DNA from 3 places in the Janthinobacterium sp. GW823-FHT01H08 genome. Region 1 is predicted to be linked to each of the others. Evidence: predicted binding sites of a transcription regulator. Region 1 holds the regulator's gene; each other region holds the start of a gene.
What was found. Region 1 encodes FNR, which switches genes on or off when oxygen is low (the NO sensors DNR and NnrR bind a similar motif). Its sites were predicted from a motif close to TTGATNNNNATCAA; they were not measured.
Positions count from the first base shown of each region.

Region 1 (5,986 bases):
CCCTGGCTGCTGATCGCCCTGGTCACGGTGGTGATCAGCATCGGCGGCGCCGTCGAGATCGTCCCCCTGTTCTTCCAGAAGAGCACGACGGAGCCCGTCGCCGGCCTGAAGCCGTATTCGCCGCTGCGCCTGGCGGGCCGCGACATCTACGTGCGCGAAGGCTGCTACAACTGCCACTCGCAGATGGTGCGTCCGCTGCGCGCGGAAACGGAACGCTATGGCCACTATTCGGTCGCCGGCGAGTTCGTCTACGACCGTCCGTTCCAGTGGGGTTCCAAGCGCACGGGGCCGGACCTGGCCCGCGTGGGCGCCCGCTACAGCGACGAATGGCACCGCACGCACTTGAACAACCCGCGCGACGTGGTGCCCGAGTCGAACATGCCGGCCTACCCATGGCTGGCGAAGACCAAGCTGGTGCCTGACGACATCATGCCGAAGATGCGCGCCCTGAAACGCCTGGGCCAGCCGTACAGCGACGAAGAGATCGCCGCCGGCCCCGCGCAGCTGCAGGACAAGACGGAAGAAGACGCCCTGGTCGCCTATCTGCAAGGCCTCGGTACATTAATCAAAACAAGGAATTAGCATGGCAATCGAAAACCTGTTTGACAGCGCCAGCAGCGTCATGACGGTGGTTTCCTTTATGACATTCGTGGGCATCCTGTGGTGGACGTTCAGCCGCAGCAATGGCGACTTCGACGCGGCGGCACGCCTGCCGTTCGCCGACGAGGCGCTCGACTATCCGGCCGATGCCGCGCCGGCACAAGGGGAGCGCAACCATGGCTGACTTTACCAATGGCTTCTGGAATATCTACATCGTCGTGCTGTCCCTGCTGGGCATCATCGGCTGCGGCGTGCTGCTGTACTCGCAGTCGAAAGTGAAAGTGGCCGCCGGCGCCCCCGCCGACGGCACCACGGGCCACGTGTGGGACGAGGACTTGAAGGAACTCAATACGCCGATGCCGCGCTGGTGGATGTGGCTGTTCTACATCACCATCGTCTTCGCGCTGGCCTACCTGTTCCTGTACCCGGGCCTGGGCACCTACGCCGGCAGCCTGGGCTGGAAATCGACGGGCCAGTACGAGGAAGAGCTGAAGAAGGCGGAAGCCGACTACGGCCCCCTGTTCAACAAGTACCTGAGCCAGGACTTGAAGACGGTGGCCGCCGATCCGCAGGCGCAAGCGATCGGCCAGCGTCTGTTCCTGACCTACTGCGCGCAGTGCCACGGTTCGGATGCCCGCGGCAACAAGGGCTTCCCCAACCTGACGGACAAGGACTGGCTGTATGGCGGTGATCCCGACATCATCAAGACCACCATCATGCATGGCCGCAATGGGCAGATGCCGCCGATGGGCGCCGCGCTCGGTTCCGAAAAAGATGTCGAGAACGTGGCCCATTACGTGCTGAGTCTGTCCGGTTCCACGTCGGACCCCGTCAAGTCCGTGCTGGGCAAGGCCAAGTTCGGCGCCTGCATGGCCTGTCACGGTGCCGATGCGAAGGGCAACCAGATGCTCGGCGCGCCTAACCTGACGGACAAGATCTGGCTGTACGGCGGCAGCGCCGATACCATCATGGAAACCGTGCGCAAGGGTCGCAACAACACCATGCCGGCCTTCAGCGACTTCCTCGGCGAATCCAAGGTACACGTGCTGTCGGCGTATGTCTGGAGCCTGTCGAATCCCCAGACGCCCGTGAAATGATGTAATGGAACCTCAAGTCATCAAGATGTATGCGGCCCGCGAGCAAATCTACCCTCGCGAGGCCAAAGGACGCTACGCTACCTGGCGATGGGTATGCGTATGGCTTACCCAGCTCGCGTTCTACGGCTTGCCGTGGTTGACCTGGAATGGCAGGCAAGCCCTGCTGTTCGATTTGACCACGCGCAAGTTCTACATTTTCGGCGTCGTGCTGTGGCCCCAGGATTTCATCTATCTGGCGGCCCTGCTGATCATCTGTGCGTATTTGTTATTCCTCGTCACGGCCATTGCCGGGCGGGTGTGGTGCGGGTTTTCTTGCCCGCAAACGGTATACACGGAAATCTTCCTGTGGGTCGAACGCCGCATCGAGGGCACGCGCAGCGCGCGCATGGCCCTCGACAAGCAGGGCCCCTCCGTGCGCAAGGCGTTCAAGAAGACGGCCAAGCACCTGGTATGGGGCGCCATCGCCCTGTGGACGGGCTTTACCTTTGTCGGCTACTTCACGCCGATCAAGGAACTGGCGCGCGAGGTGACCACCCTCAATTTCGGTCCCTGGGAATGGTTCTGGGTCTTGTTCTACAGCCTGGCAACCTACGGCAACGCGGGCTGGCTGCGCGAGCAGGTGTGCAAATACATGTGCCCCTACGCGCGCTTCCAGAGCGCCATGTTCGACCAGGACACGCTGATCATCACCTACGATGCCAAGCGCGGCGAACCACGCGGCGCCATGAGCAAGAAGGCCGGCAACAACGACAAGCTGGGCGACTGCATCGATTGCACCCTGTGCGTGCAGGTGTGTCCGACCGGTATCGATATCCGCAACGGCCTGCAGTATGAATGCATCGGCTGCGCCGCCTGCGTCGATGCCTGCAATACGGTGATGGACAAGGTCGAGCGGCCGCGTGGCCTGATACGCTACAGCACCGACCATGCGATGGAAAACAACTTCAATTCGAAGCAGATCCGCCAGCGCGCCATGCGCCCGCGCGTGCTGATCTACACGTCCATCCTGGCCCTGATCATCATCGCCGTGTGTACCTCGCTGGCCCTGCGCACGCCCCTGAAGATGGACGTGATCCGCGACCGCGGTTCGATGGGACGCGAGGTGGAAGACGGCATGATCGAAAACGTCTATCGTCTGCAGATCATGAACACCTCGGAGCAAAGCCAGCATTTCAAAATCAGCGCTTCCGGCTTGCCGGGTCTGACCTTGCTGACGCGCGACGAAGTGACCTTGCAGCCGACGGAAACGCTGGGCTGGCCGATCCGCCTGCGCGTGCCGCACGGCGTCGGCGAGAAGGGCTCGAACAAGATTGCGATCGAATTGCACTCGCTGGACGACCCGTCGCTGCATGTGCGCGAAAGCGCGGTGTTCATCGTGCCGCGGTGACGTTGATTTGGGGTCGGCCCCTCCGGGTCCGACCCCGTTATTTCGCCGTAGGGGTATCATCAATCATGCGTTAGGGTCACTTGATTTTCAACCCGGAAGCAAAAGCTGGAGTCGGACCCAAAGGGTCCACCCCCAAGGAGAACACAATGTCCGACAGTCTGAAACTGCAACCTCCCGTTGCCCCCTGGTACAAGCATCGCTGGCCATGGCTGCTGATGATCGGTCCCGGCCTGTCCGTGGTCGTCGGCAGCTTCATGGGCTATATCGCGTTTACGCAGCCCGACGCGCTGGTGGTGGGCGACTATTACAAGCAGGGCAAGGCGATCAACCAGGATTTGAAGCGCGACACGATCGCCAGCGACCTGGCCATGGATACGACCCTGTCGTATGACGTCGCTGCAGCGCGCCTCAGCGGCTCCGTGCACAGCTTCGGCAAGGCGTACCAGGGGCCTTTGCAGCTGCACCTGGCGCATGCGACCCTGCCGGAAAAGGATATCAAGCTGCTGGTGCAACCCGATGCGGCCGGCAATTTTTCCGTGACGCTGCCGATGCTCGAGCGCAGCCGCTGGCAAGTGCTGGTGGAAAACGACAAACGCGAGTGGCGCCTGTCCGGCATCTGGACCTGGCCTGTGCAACGCAGCATCGCGCTGCACGCGGATGAAGAGCTATAACGTACAGCGCCGGGAAAAAACCGTAGCGAGCGGCAGTGATTTGTGGCTGAGAAGCACAGCTGTGCTATAGCACAGCGAGCATCGCAGGCCGCAAAGCACGACGCGCAGTAGGTTTTGACGGTGCTGTTACTTGCAGACGTCGGTGCCGGCTGTAATAGCTTTTAACTTGGCCGGCTGCAAGATCTCGATCTCACGGTTGGAAACGCGCAGCCAGCCTTCCTTCTTGAATTTCGACAATAAACGGCTGACGCTTTCGATGGTCAGGCCCAGGTAGTTGCCGATTTCCTCGCGCGACATGCGCAACTGAAATTTGCTGGCCGAATAGCCGCGCGCTTCATAGCGCGACGCCAGGTTGACGATAAAGGCGGCAAAACGCTGCGTCGCCTGCATGTTGCCCAGCAACAGCATGACACTTTGCTCGCGCGTGATTTCCTGGCTCATCATGCGGTGGAAATGGCGCAGCAGGGTCGGCATATTGCCCAGCAATTGTTCCAGGCTGGAAAACGGGATTTCACACACTTCGCTGTCTTCCAGCGCCACCGCATTACAGTGGTGGCGGTCGGCGCTGATGGCGTCCATGCCCAGCAGTTCGCCCGCCATCTGGAAACCCGTCACCTGCTCTTCGCCGCCCGGATTGATCTGGTAGGTCTTGAAGTGGCCCAGACGGATCGCATACAGGTTCTGGAACGAGTCGCCGATGCGGAACAGCGAAGCGCCGCGCACGATCTTGCGGCGGCGGCCAATGATCTGGTCCAGTCTGTCCATGTCGCCCACGTCGAGGCCCATCGGCAGACACAATTGATGCATGCTGCAGGTCGAGCATCGCGCACGCAACGCTTCCACGGTCACTGTGGGCGAGGTTGGAGTGAGTAGCGCTTCAGTCATGTCGGTACCTTTTAGAAAATGCAACAACAAGTTTACTGCATACAGGGTTGCCGTGTGCCAATTTCACCGCAATTTCGCTGAATAAACGACGTTCCGACTTTAATTATATGGCAACATCGTCAAAAGCCCATGCGGAGAGGGCAATTTGCGTGGCGGCGCTTGCCAAGCTGGGGTATTGATAGGAAAATTCCTGACAGCATTATCTGCCGCCTGTGCCGCCCGGTACTGAAAAGGAAATCATGAAGCCTCTCGGCATCAAAGCAAAAGTCGCGCTGGCCACCAGCCTGACCTCGATCGCCATGATCGCGCTGGTCACCATGATCCAGGTGCAGCACATGCGCGACGATTTCACCAAGGTACTGTTGAGCCAGCAGTCGTCCCTGATCAGCCGCACCGCCGCCGAGCTCGACGACAAGCTGGGCATGCTGCTGCAGATCGTCACCCTGACGGCCCGGCAGCAGCCGCCAGAACTGATCACCCAGCCCGCCCAATTGCGCGAATACTATTCGCGCCGCTCGATGCTGGTGCTGTTCGACGACGTGCTGGTGCTCGACGCGCACGGCGCCGTCGTGGCCGACATGCCGGAAGTGGCGGGGCGCGCCGGCATCAACGTCGCCGAGCGCGAGTATTTCCAGACCGTGCTGCGCACGCGCCAGCCCATGATCACCGAGCCGATGCTGGGCAAATCGAGCGGCATGCCCATCGTGCAGATGGTCGCGCCCGTGCTGGGCGCCGATGGCCAGGTGGCCGGCGTGGTGATCGGCGTGCTGCGCCTGTACAAGGATAACCTGCTGGGGAGGTTGCGCTCGGAAAAGATCGGCAAGAGCGGCTATTACTTCGTCCTCACGCGCGGCGCCGTGCCGCGCTATGTGCTGCATCCCGACACCAGCCGTTTGCTGCAGCCGCGCCTGCCGAACGCCAACCTGACGACCACCCGGCTGCTGAAGGACGATGGCGAAGGCACCATGGTCAGCACCAACAGCCGCGGCATCACGGCCGTCAACAGCTTCAAGCGCCTGAAATCCGTAAATTGGCTGCTGGCCGCCTCGCTGCCCCTCGACGACGCCTTCGAACCGTTCGACGGCGTGCTGTACCGGCTGGTGCTGTGGAGCATCCTCGCCTCGCTGCTGGCGGCAGCCGTGCTGGGCTGGGTCACCGTGCGCCTGCTCTCGCCGCTGGTGCGCCTGCGCGACACCCTGCAGGCGCTGCGCACCAGCGGCAGCCGTTTCACTCCCGTGCCCGTGCAGCAGCGCGACGAGATCGGCGAGCTGACGGAAGCGTTCAACGGCCTGATGAGCGAGCGCGACCGCTTGCAGCAGGAGCTCGAATCGCGCGCGGCGGAGCTG
Region 1 covers NZ_CM179504.1:289,620-295,605, forward strand. Annotated here, with positions in the region: gene ccoO (cytochrome-c oxidase, cbb3-type subunit II) at 1-582, shown strand, start outside; gene AC3RCG_RS01225 (cbb3-type cytochrome oxidase subunit 3) at 584-784, shown strand; gene ccoP (cytochrome-c oxidase, cbb3-type subunit III) at 777-1,697, shown strand; gene ccoG (cytochrome c oxidase accessory protein CcoG) at 1,702-3,084, shown strand; gene AC3RCG_RS01240 (FixH family protein) at 3,231-3,755, shown strand; gene fnr (fumarate/nitrate reduction transcriptional regulator Fnr) at 3,882-4,640, opposite strand; gene AC3RCG_RS01250 (response regulator) at 4,880-5,986, shown strand, end outside.

Region 2 (5,986 bases), 1.9 Mb from region 1:
GCGGGCGCATTTTTCATGCACGCCACTGATTGGCAATTTGGGCTAGGATAGTATCCATCTTCCTCACCTGCGTGCCGCCATGCCGAACTTCGCTGCCAACCTCAGCATGATGTTTACCGAACTGCCTTTCCTCGACCGCTTTGCCGCCGCCAGGGAAGCGGGCTTCGATGCCGTCGAGTTTCTGTTTCCCTACGCCGTCGAGGCGCGGCAGATCGCCATGCGGCTGGAACGCCACCATCTGCAGCTGGCCGTGTTCAACTTTCCGCCCGGCGACTGGGAGCACGGCGAACGGGGCATCGCCTGCGATCCGCGCCGAGGCGAGGAATTCCGCACGAATGTGCAGCTGGCGCTCGACTATGCGCTGGCGCTGGGGGCGAAGCAGCTGCACTGCATGTCCGGCATCGTGCCGCCCGGCATGAGCCTGGAGCGTGCGCGGCAAAGCCTGATCGGCAACCTGCAATTTGCGGCCGACGCCTGCCGTCCGCACGGCATCAACGTGCTGATCGAGCCGATCAACCGATTTGACATGCCCGGTTACTTTCTGAACCATAGTCAGCAGGCGGCCGACGTCATCGCCGACTGCCAGCGCAGCAATATCTTCCTGCAGTACGACATTTATCACATGCAGCGCATGGAGGGCGAGCTGAGCAACACTATCCGCGCCCTGCTGCCCCTGATCCGCCACATCCAGATCGCCGACACGCCGGGCCGCCACGAACCGGGTACGGGCGAGATCAATTACCGCCACCTGTTCAAGCTGCTCGACCAGGTCGGCTACGTGGGCTGGGTCGGCTGCGAATACCGTCCCGCCAGCGACACCGTGGCCGGACTGGGCTGGCGCGAACAATTGACCACCACCACGGGCACAACAGGCGCCTGATCGCAGCGCGCTTGCGCCCGCACAAGGCGGGCAACGCAGGCCGGCACGACAATACCTATCCATACAGTATTTCCTGTCGAGAGGTGACGTGTCCGCCCTGCCCGCCCGCCATCGCCGCGCCCTTTGCCATAACCTGTACCTGAGCCTCTTCCTGGCCGTCGCGCTGTGCGGCTGCGCCAGTGCGCGCACCGACCTGGCGCAAGTGCGCGCCCTGGCCGCCGGCACCGATGCCTTGACGGCCTTCGGCGAACTGTCGCAGCGCCACGTGGACAGCTACCAGCGCGCCCGCCCCTATCTGTCGCCCGCCGAAGACGCGCGCGAACGCCTGCTCGATGCGCAGCGCCGCGCCGCACAAGCGGACGTCGCGCGCCTGGCGCAGGCCGTGCGCCTGTATCTGCAGGCGCTGGGCCGGCTGGCGAATGCCGATGCGTACGACGTGCAGCCGGAACTGGCCGGCGCCGGCGCCGCCATCCGCGCCTGGCCCGGCAGCGGCATCGACGACCGCCATGTCAGCGCCTACACCCTGTTGCTGCAGCAACTGTCGCGCCTGGGCGGCGCGGCCAGCCAGCAGGCGCACCTGGCGCAAGTGCTGCACGACGGCGACGCGCCGCTGCAAGCCCTGCTGGCAGCGCTCGACAGCTTGCTGGCGCTGTACGACAAAAGCGGCGACAACGAGCGCGACATGGTGCTCGGCTTGCTCGACGTGGAAATCGCGTTTGCCGACACGCCGCAGCAGCGCCTGCTGGCCGTGCTGGCGAAAACCATGCAGCAAAGTAAAACCGAAGAATACCGGCTGCTTGGCTTGCGCCACACGCTGGCGCGCCGGCAACTGGCGGCACTGGCGCGCGACCACGCACAGCTGGCCGCCGCCCTCACCACCACGGAGGCAAGATGGACGGATCGGTAGGCAGGAGCAGCGGCAGCGAACGCCGCGAAGCGGCTCTCAGCAGCGCCATGCGCGTCGAGCAACTGGCCGACAGCCTGTCGCAGGCGGCCGTCACCTTGCACGGCGCCGTCATGCGCACCATCCGCAAGCGCGCCAGCCAGGGAGAAAACGGCATCAGCCACAGCCAGGCACAAGCCGTCTTCGCCCTGGAAGTAGCCTTGCGCCAGCAAGCCAACCAGCTGTATGCCGATGCCGCCGGGCATACGGTAATGGGCCTGGAAACGGCGCAGCGCCAGCTCAGCGGCCTGCTCGACACGGTGCGCCTGCGCATCGCCCGCAACGACGATGTGCGGCACTGGATCAGCCTGTCGACGAGTTTGTTACATCTGGGCAGTGCCGTCCTGGCCGGCAATCCCGAGCGCATCCTCAGCACGCTGGGCAAGGTGCGTGAGCGGCTGCAAGAGATGGCGCCGGACTGATTGAAATCGGCCGGCGAGCGCCTATACTGGGACGTCCCCGCCTGGCAATCGTGCCTGCGGGGCGATTGCCAGAGGAGACCAACATGCGTATCGAACCGTATTTGCAATTCAATGGAAACTGCGCGCAAGCGCTGGAATACTACCGGCAGCACCTGCATGGCACAGACCTGTGCCTGATGCCGTATCGCGGCACGCCGATGCAGGAGCAAGTCAAGGAAGACTGGTATGACAAGATCATGCACGGCTCCGTGCAGCTGGGTCCCACCATGCTGATGGGCTCGGACGGCGGCTGCGACGAGGGCGCCAAGGGCATGAGCGGCAGCTCGATCTGCCTGACCGTCGACACGCCGGAGGAGGCGGAACTGGCCTTCGCCGCGCTGGCGCGTGACGGCGCCATCCAGATGCCCATGGAAGAAACGTTTTGGGCCAAACGCTTCGGCATGCTGAAAGACCAGTTCGGCGTGGCCTGGATGGTCAACTGCCTGAAAGAGCCAGCATAGAACGGCCCGCGCCTGCCTGCGCCGCGTCAAACGCGGCGCGGGTAGTAGCGCAAGCAGAAGCGCCCATCCTGGACTACCATAGAGGAGAGACTCCTATCGGGGACAGCCATGAATGGATTGCCGCAAGACCAGCTACAGCGCCTGCAAGGCGTGCTGGAGCAACGCAAGCTGGCGTTGCTGGAACAGATAGAGAACGAAGCGGCCGAAGCGGACGCGCGCGCCTCGCTGCTCAATGAAATCGAAGCCTCGCCGGCCGACAACGCCAGCGTGCGCACCTTGAACGCCCTCGTCAGCGAAGCGGCCGAGCACAATCAGGCGCAACTGGCCATCATCAAGCACGCGCTGGCCAAGTTTGCCGACGGCAGCTACGGCCTGTGCGACAACTGCGGCGAAGCCATCGGCCTGTCGCGCCTGAACGCCCGCCCCGAAGCGCGCCTGTGCATCGATTGCCAGACGCGGCTGGAAAAGGCCCGGCGCGCCATACCATGACCCTAGCTTAACGGCGGCACGACAACAAAGGGCAAGGCATCGCTGCCCTGCCCCCCTGTTTTCCGACGTGACGACCATGCTGCCTGCCGTCCTCCGCCAGCGTCTATGCGCCGGCTGGGTGGACGGGTCTCCTCTACTGCCATTGCCTCTATGCAAGCTGTACGCTTGCTTAACTCATGTGCTGTCCGCCATTGATGGCGATGTTTGCCCCCGTGACGAATGCCGCCTCGTCGGACGCCAGGTAAGCGACCAGGGCCGCCACCTCGTCCGGCTCGCCCAGGCGGCCCAGGGGGATTTGCGGCAGGATCTTCGTTTCCAGGATATCGGCCGGCACGGCCGTCACCATCTGCGTGCGCAGGTAGCCGGGCGACACGGTGTTGACGGTGATGCCGTGGCGCGCCACTTCCAGCGCCAGCGCCTTGCTGAAGCCATGCACACCGGCCTTGGCGGCCGCGTAGTTGCACTGGCCAAACGCGCCCTTCTGGCCATTGACGGACGAGATATTGATGATGCGTCCCCATTTCTTTTCCAGCATGGGTTCCAGCACCTGCTTGCTCATGTTGAACAGGCTGTCGAGATTGGTCCGCATCACCTCGGACCAGTGCGGCAACTCCATCTTGCGCATGCTCTGGTCGCGCGTGATGCCGGCGTTATTGACCAGCACATCGATGCGGCCGAACTGCGCCAGCACCTTGCCGACGGCTTCGTTGCAGGCAGCAAAGTCCGTCACGTCAAGGGCCAGCGGGTGAAAATAATACTGCTGCGCCTGCTGCTCGTCGAGCCAGCTTTCCACCCGCGTGTTGCCCGGCGTATGCGCCGCCACGACGGCAAAGCCCGCCGCATGCAGGCGCCGGCACAAGGCCGTGCCCAGGCCGCCCATGCCGCCCGTGACCAGCGCTACCTTTTGTTCCTTCATGACTGTCTCTCCCCGCTTGTTATGGTTGTTCTGCGTGGCATCAAGTGTAGGAGCAGTTTTTATTGCCAGCCTTGCGCCAGATCAAGTGCCCAGCCTGATGCAGTCGTGCGCGGCCGGCGCCCCGGACTGTGCCAGAATGGCCCCTACTGCACAGCGAGAGGACAGGCCATGACGTACAAGACCGTATTGCTCCACATCGACGACAGCGCCGGGCGCGCCGCCCGCATCGAAGCGGCGGCCAGCATCGCCCAGGCGTGCGGCGGCCACCTGACGGGCGTGGCGCTGACGGGCGTGTCGCGCCTGCTGTACCAGCACCAGCCCGACCTCGATGCCGATCCGAACCTGAGCTTGCATCTGAATTTCCTGCGCGACCGCGCCACGCGCGCCCTCGACGGTTTCGAGCAACAGGTGCGCGCGGCAGGCGTCGCCTCGTTCGAACAGCGCGTCGTCGACGACGAAGCGGCGGGCGGCATCAGCCTGCTGGCCCGCTATGCGGACCTGGTCGTCATCAGCCAATACAATGCCAAGGATAAATCGCCGTCCGTGATGCGCGACTTTCCCGCCTATGTGCTGCTGCATTCGGGCCGGCCCGTGCTGATCGTGCCGTATGCGCCGCCGCTGCCCCTGCTGGCGCCGCCGGCAGCGGCGCGCAATGTGCTCATTTCCTGGAACGCCAGCAAGGAAGCAAGCCGCGCCGTGACCGCCGCCCTGCCCCTGCTGCAGCGGGCCGGGCAAGTCCACGTGGCCATCTTCGACGCCCAGGTGCATGCGGCCGAGCACGGCGAACAGCCGGGCGCGGAACTGGTGCACTACCTGGCGCGCCACGGCGTGGAAGCGCGGCTGCATTTGCTCGATGGGGGTGGCGTGCGGCGCGGCGATATCGGCGAAGCGCTGCTGTCGCAGGCCGCCGACCTGTCGGCCGACCTGCTGGTGATGGGAGCGTATGGCCATTCGCGCCTGCGCGAAACCATCCTCGGTGGCGTCACGCGCACGATTCTGCAGAGCATGACGATCCCCGTGCTGATGGCGCACTAGGCCGTTGGAAAGACGGCAGGGCTAGCCGCCCTGCCAGGGCTGGCTGCGGATCTTTGCCACCTGGCGCTGCGCCAGCCACTGCCACAGCTGCAGCGCGTCGTCCTGCGGCAGGGCCGACATGTGGCGCGGACTGGCCAGGGCGATTTCGCAATCGCGGTCCGACCATTCCTCGAAAGTGACTTCGCCTCCGCTAGCGACTTCGACCTGATACATCAAGCCATCGTCGTAGCCAAAGCGCAACAAGACGGCGGCCGGGCTGCCATCCGGCGTGACGGCGCCGCCGCGGTACACCTCGGCCAGCGCATCGGCCAGCTGTGCCGGTGAGGGCGCGCAGATGTCGCGCCCATCGGCCCGTGTCAGAATGAACCATGCCTGTGTCATGACGCGCCCTCCTATCCATACTCGTTAGCATGCGAGGCAAGTACTACGGGCAGTCACCTTGGTCCAGTGTCACTTCGGGCGCGCGGAAACTATCCCTGTCGGCATTGTTTACCAATAATTACTCATACTAACAAGGATCATACCTAAATTTCGTGCAGCGCGGAATTTATGCATATGGCACCACAGAGGCGTTGATTCACGCCACCAGCACGGGAATGCTGAGCGGATCGAAGTCATGCCAGTCGCCATTGGCGATCGTGCCTTCCGCTTCCTCGATATGCTCGGCGCCCAGCCGGTGCAGTGTCTCGAGCGCCCGTTCGCGCTCTTCGAGGCCGCCCAGCGCCACGGCGATCAGCATGCCCGGATGGCGCGGCTGGCGGTGGTTTTCGCCATGTTTCTCGGGCTCGCCCGCCTCCTTCA
Region 2 covers NZ_CM179504.1:2,192,448-2,198,433, reverse strand. Annotated here, with positions in the region: gene otnI (2-oxo-tetronate isomerase) at 80-880, shown strand; gene AC3RCG_RS09845 (hypothetical protein) at 969-1,787, shown strand; gene AC3RCG_RS09840 (hypothetical protein) at 1,772-2,245, shown strand; gene AC3RCG_RS09835 (VOC family protein) at 2,329-2,745, shown strand; gene AC3RCG_RS09830 (TraR/DksA family transcriptional regulator) at 2,854-3,234, shown strand; gene phbB (acetoacetyl-CoA reductase) at 3,404-4,150, opposite strand; gene AC3RCG_RS09820 (universal stress protein) at 4,319-5,185, shown strand; gene AC3RCG_RS09815 (hypothetical protein) at 5,207-5,566, opposite strand; gene AC3RCG_RS09810 (glycine zipper domain-containing protein) at 5,763-5,986, opposite strand, start outside.
Region 2: the regulator FNR is predicted to act here: its motif matches at 4,222-4,235, upstream of AC3RCG_RS09820 (universal stress protein).

Region 3 (5,986 bases), 2.4 Mb from region 1:
GCTGCCCGACAGCGTGGAACTGGAAATCGAGGCGGCGCTCGACGAGCCCATGGCTTGCGTGGCGTCGGACAAGCTGGGCCGCGCCAAGCGCCTCGACGATGCCCAGGGCCGCTACATCGAATTTTGCAAGAGCACCTTCCCGAACGAGCTGGACTTGCGCGGCCTGAAGATCGTCGTCGATTGCGCGCATGGCGCCGCCTACCATATCGCGCCGCACGTCTTCCATGAGCTGGGCGCGGAAGTCATCGCCATCGGCAACAAGCCCGATGGCTTCAACATCAATGCGGGCTTTGGCGCCACGGCAACCAAGGCCATGGCCGAAGCCGTCGTCGAGCACGGCGCGGACCTGGGCATCGCCCTTGACGGCGATGCCGACCGCCTGATCATGTGCGACGCCACGGGCCGCTTGTACAACGGCGACGAATTGTTGTACGTCATGGTCAAGGACCGTCTGGCGACGGGTCCCGTGGCCGGTGCCGTCGGCACGTTGATGACGAATATGGCGCTGGAAGTGCTGTTCAAGCAGCAGGGCATCGGCTTTGCGCGCGCCAAGGTGGGCGACCGCTACGTGCTGGAAGTCATGAAGGAAAAGGGCTGGATACTGGGCGGCGAGGGCTCGGGCCATTTGCTGTGCCTGGACCGCCACACGACGGGCGACGGCATCGTCTCTGCGCTGCAAGTATTGTCCGCGCTCAAGCGCAGCGGCCAAAGCCTGCAGCAATGCCTGGCCGAACTGGTGCTGTTCCCGCAAACCCTGATCAATCTGCGTGTGGCGCCCGGTTTCGACTGGCAGAAAAATGCCGCCATGGTGGCCGAGAAGGAACTGGTCGAGGCCGAACTGGGCGACACGGGCCGCGTGCTGATCCGCGCTTCGGGCACCGAACCGCTGATCCGCGTGATGGTGGAGGCGAAGGACAAGGAGAAGGCCGAGAGCATGGCGCGCCGCATCGCCGACAAGGTCGCAAGCTGAAAACGCCCAAGGCGGCGTTGCACTGCCTTGCCCTGAACGTTTTCAGCAAGCCTCTTCAAGCAGGCGCGATAGTTATTTCCATCTAATTCGCCTGGGGCAATTGACGAAATTGGGCAGGGGCGTTATTATCTTGTCTTCGGAGTGTGGCGCAGCCCGGTAGCGCACCTGGTTTGGGACCAGGGGGTCCAAGGTTCGAATCCTTGTACTCCGACCAAAGTCATAAGCGGGCTGTCAGAAATGACAGCCCGTTTTCTATTGTGCGACGCCTTGGCATTGCTGGCGCGCATAGACTAAAATGCTGCACCTTTCCGCCCATCGTTCAACGGATAGGACAACGGTCTTCTAAACCGTGAATGGGGGTTCGATTCCCTCTGGGCGGACCAGTTCATGCTGGTCATGCACGCGACAGCCTGTCGCATTGCCATCACTCTTCATCTTTTACCTGCCTGCCGTGTCACGGCTGCGCAAACAGTACCACGCTCAGCAAATATAACAGCGGCGCCGCGCACAGCAGCGCGGATAGTAGCGACCCCATTTTCTTGCTGGCCAGCCGGGCCAGGCGCAGCCGTTCCCGCGCGGGCAAGTGCTGGCGGATCACGCTGCGCGCGCGTGGCTGAAACGGTTGTTCGTGCATGAGATCTCCCTCGTCGATCAGCAGTGGATGCCGTCGAGCATAGCGAGGGGGATCTAAAAATGGTGTAAAAAGCGTGCCTGGCGCCGCAAGCGCGGTGTAAAGATGCGGCTGGCATGGAGGCGGCAGCGGGCGATGTTGCGCCGCTGCCGCTGGTGATGCTTACTTTCCCTGGCGGCGGCGTGCCAGGAAGCCCAGCAGGCCCAGGCCGGCGAGCAGCATGGCATAGGTTTCAGGTTCCGGCACGGCGGAAATGAAGGCCCTGTAGTTGCTCAGGTCCTTGGGCAGGCCCGCCACCGTGAACGTGGTGCCGGCAGCCACTGGCGCGGCCCAGTGGAACACCAGTTCGCCCTGGCCGAAGTGGATGGCCAGATAGTCATAGGCGGCCGCGCTCGTATAGGAATTGACCCCGCCGCTCAGGCCTGCCGTGGTGCCGGCAGTGCAGCCCGAAGTGGCGCTGTCGCAATACGAAACGGCGGCGCCCAGACTGCTGCCGAACACGCCATTGATGTAGCCCTGGATGTCCGAGGGGCTCTGCGGCACCAGATTATCGTCATAATATTTCACCTCCAATGCCGGTGATGGCGAATAGGTGACGGTGCTGCCGGCAATGACGAAACCGCTGGCCGGCCCCACATCAACCCAGGTGGCCGCTTGCGCTGCACTTGCCAGTACGGTCATTGCGGCCAGCATGGATGCCTTGACGGCAATGCTTTTTATGCTTTTCATGAAAATCCCCTTGTGCTTGAGACAGTTGCTACATCGTGTAGGGATACGCCCCTGCCTGCCGGGGAAGTCATCCCATTGCCCGTTTTTAGCTGCTATTTCCTGCGCGTACTGGGTACGCAAATGCAAGCTTACTCTTGATGTAAATTAATACAATTTTAATAATTCTATTGGTTTGCTTGACAACATCGCATACGGCTATGTATGGATGTGCTAGCGATGGCCACCATGACGTTAGGAAATAGCGTGACAAGGCGCGCCAGCTTGTGCTAGCGGCGTTCGGACTTGGGAAAAGGGGAGGCGGGTGCTTCAGTCGCTGTTGTTGCTGACGCCAAACAGGCGATCCTTGGCGTTGAGCAGCTTTTGTACCTTGGCGCCCATTTTCATCAGTTGCGCCATCGATTCGGGCGACAGGCGCTGCAAGTCGTCGAACCAGGTGTTGGCCAGGTCGACCAGTTCATACATTTCGCGCATGCGCTCCTGCGCATATTGATCCACGGGTTCCGTGGCCGGGGCCAGCAGCGCTTCGCGCAGCACCGTCAGGGTCGGGGCCACCTCGCGGCGGCGGCGCTCGGCGGCCACCACGCGGAAGATTTGCCACACGTCGCCCAGCGAGGAAAAATACTCGCGCCGGTCGCCGGGGATGCGCGACTGGCGGATCAAGCCCCAGCCCTGCAATTCCTTCAGGCCGATGCTCACGTTCGAGCGCGAAAAACTCAGGTGCTCCGCGATTTCATCCGCGTGCAAAGGATGCTCCGCGACAAACAACAAGGCGTACACTTGCCCCACCGTGCGGTTAAAGCCCCAGCGGCTGCCCATCTCGCCGAAATGGCTGACGAAGGTCAGGATCAGCGGCGTCATTTGGATATTTTGAGTTTTCATAATTATCTGAATTTTTTCACGCCAAACCGCCAGGGTCAATTGATATATGTCATGTTTCGCAGTATTATACAAAAAATCGAATTTACAGAAAATTCTGAAAACTCAAAAAATATAAGATGACGACCTCGCCACTGTCCTTGCCCCGCTTTATTCTTCCCCGTGCCGCCAGTCTGGCGCAAGGCGGCGCCGCCTTGCTGTGGCTGCCGCAAGCGGCCTTGCTGGCCTGGGCCGTCCAAGCCATGCTCGATGGCGCGCCGTGGCGCGCGGCCCTGTTGCCGGCCGCTGGCGTGCTGCTGCTGGGCATGCTGCGCGCCGGCTGCGAAGCGTGGGGCGCGCGGCGCATGTATGCGGCCGCGCGCGCGCACCTGTCCACCTTGCGCGGGCAAGTGGCGCAGGCGCTGGCGCGCCGTTCGCCGCTGGACCGCCGGCGCGCCCAATCGGGTCAGGCGGCCAGCGTCATCGCCGAGCAGGCCGAAGCCATCGTGCCGTATCTGGTGCGCTACAAACCGGCGCGCTGGAAAGTCATGCTCGTGCCGCTCGTGATCCTCGCCGTGGTGACGCCGCTGTCGTGGATCGCCGCCTTGATCCTGCTCATCGCCGCGCCTCTGATTCCCGTCTTCATGGCCCTCGTGGGCATGGGTGCGCAGGCGGCCAGCCGCGCGCAGATGGTGGAAATGGGCAGCATGAACGCCTTTCTGCTGGACCGCCTGCGCGGCCTGGCCACCTTGCGCGCGCTCGATGCCGTCGATGCCACGGCCGCGCGGCTGGACGCTTCGTCGCAATCCGTGCGCCGGCGCACGATGGTGGTGCTGCGCATCGCCTTTTTGTCGTCCGCCGTGCTGGAACTGTTTTCCGCGCTGGGCGTGGCCATGGTGGCCGCCTTCATCGGCTTCTCGCTGCTGGGCAGCCTCGATTTCGGCACCTGGGGCCGCGAACTGACGTTGGGGCAGGGCTTGTTCATCCTGCTGCTGGCGCCCGCGTTCTTCGAGCCGCTGCGCGAGCTGGCCGCCGTCTGGCACGACAAGGCGGCTGGCGAGGCGGGCCTGGCCGGACTGCACGATCTGGCCGCCGAGGGCGTGCCCCTGCCGGGCTTTGGTGCGGAAGTTGCCGCCGTCTCCGCCGCCGCCATGGCGGTGGCGCCGCCGCCTGCCATTGACATCCATCAACTGCGCTTTGCCCATCCCGGCGAAGCGCCCGTGTTCGACGGCTTGGACTTGAGCGTGCGCGCCGGCGAACACGTGGCCCTGCTGGGCGCCAGCGGCGCTGGCAAGACCACCTTGCTGTCCTTGCTGGCCGGTTTGCTGCCCGCCAGCGGCGGCGACATCCGCATCGGCGGCGTGCGCCTGAATGACGGTACCGTCAATACCGTGCGCCAGCGCATGGCCTGGATGGGCCAGCGTCCGCACCTGTTTGCCGCGTCCGTCAGCCAGAACGTGACACTGGGCCGCGCAGGTGCGAACGCCGCGCACGTGACGCAGGCGCTGCACCTGGCCGACCTGACCAGCGTGGCGCAGGCGCAGCCGGCCGTCATGCTCAGCGATGGCGGCCAGGGCTTGTCCGGCGGCGAAGCCGTGCGCCTGGCCTTGGCCCGCGTGGCCCTGCATCCGCATGCGGACTTGCTGCTGGTCGATGAGCCGACGGCCCACCTGGACAGCGAAACGGCGGCGCGCGTCACGGACGCCTTGCTGGCCCTGGCAAAAGGCAAGACCATGCTTGTCGCCACGCACGACCCCGTGCTGGCTGGCCGGTTGCAGCGCACGGTGCAAGTTGATGCCCAGGCGCATGCGCAGACGCAGAAGGCAGAGGCGCGCGCATGAAAACATCCCTGATATCGCATCCCGTGCTGCGGCAATTGCTGCTGGCCCAGCCCCGCAAGCTGATCGGGGGCGCCGTGCTGGCGGCCCTGACGGCCGTGGCCGGCATGGCCTTATTGGGCTTGTCCGGCTGGTTCATCACGGCCACCTCGATTGCCGGCTTGCATGCGTCCACCGCCATCGTCTTCGACGTGTTCGGCCCGTCGGCCGGCATCCGCCTGCTGGCCATCGGCCGCACGGGCTCGCGCTATGCGGAGCGCCTCGTCACGCACGACGCCACGTTCGCCGCGCTGGCCAGTATCCGCGTGCAGCTGTTTCGCGGCTGGTCGCGCCCGGAAGCGGCCAGCCGCTTGCTGCGCCAGCCCGCCAGGCTGCTGTTCCGCCTGACGGCCGATATCGACGCGCTCGAATCGCTGTATCTGCGCCTGCTGGTGCCCGCCTTCACGGCACTGTGCGTGGCCCTGCTGGCCGGCGTGGCGCTGGGCGTGATGCGGTGGCAGCTGGGCCTGGGCCTGGCCGCGTGGCTGCTGGCCGCCGGCGGCGGCATCAGCTGGCTTCTGGCGCGCGGCGCCCGCCGTCCCGCCATCGTGCGTACACGCGCCATCGAAAAACTGCGTTCCGCCACCATCGACCTGGTGGCGGGCCAGACGGACCTGGTGATGGCGGGGCGCATCGGCGCCCAGTGCGCCGCGCTGGGACAGATCGACCGCTCGCTGGCGCAAGCCGATGTTGCCCTGCTGCGCCTGGAGACGGCGGCCGGCGCCGCGTATGGCGTGGCGGGCAGCGCGACCCTGGCAGGGGTGCTGCTGGCCGTGGCCGCGCTGGTGCAGCAGCAGGCGCTGAACGTGCCGCTGGCGGCCCTGGCCCTGTTGATTGCATTGACAGCCGTGGAACCGTTTGCGGGACTGCGCCGCGGCGCGCTGGAAGCGGGGCGCATGCTGCTGGCCATGCGCCGCCTGGCGC
Region 3 covers NZ_CM179504.1:2,691,718-2,697,703, forward strand. Annotated here, with positions in the region: gene glmM (phosphoglucosamine mutase) at 1-970, shown strand, start outside; tRNA gene AC3RCG_RS12110 (tRNA-Pro) at 1,108-1,184, shown strand; tRNA gene AC3RCG_RS12115 (tRNA-Arg) at 1,279-1,353, shown strand; gene AC3RCG_RS12120 (hypothetical protein) at 1,425-1,604, opposite strand; gene AC3RCG_RS12125 (PEP-CTERM sorting domain-containing protein) at 1,764-2,330, opposite strand; gene AC3RCG_RS12130 (GbsR/MarR family transcriptional regulator) at 2,637-3,188, opposite strand; gene cydD (thiol reductant ABC exporter subunit CydD) at 3,326-5,026, shown strand; gene AC3RCG_RS12140 (amino acid ABC transporter ATP-binding/permease protein) at 5,023-5,986, shown strand, end outside.
Region 3: the regulator FNR is predicted to act here: its motif matches at 3,249-3,262, upstream of cydD (thiol reductant ABC exporter subunit CydD).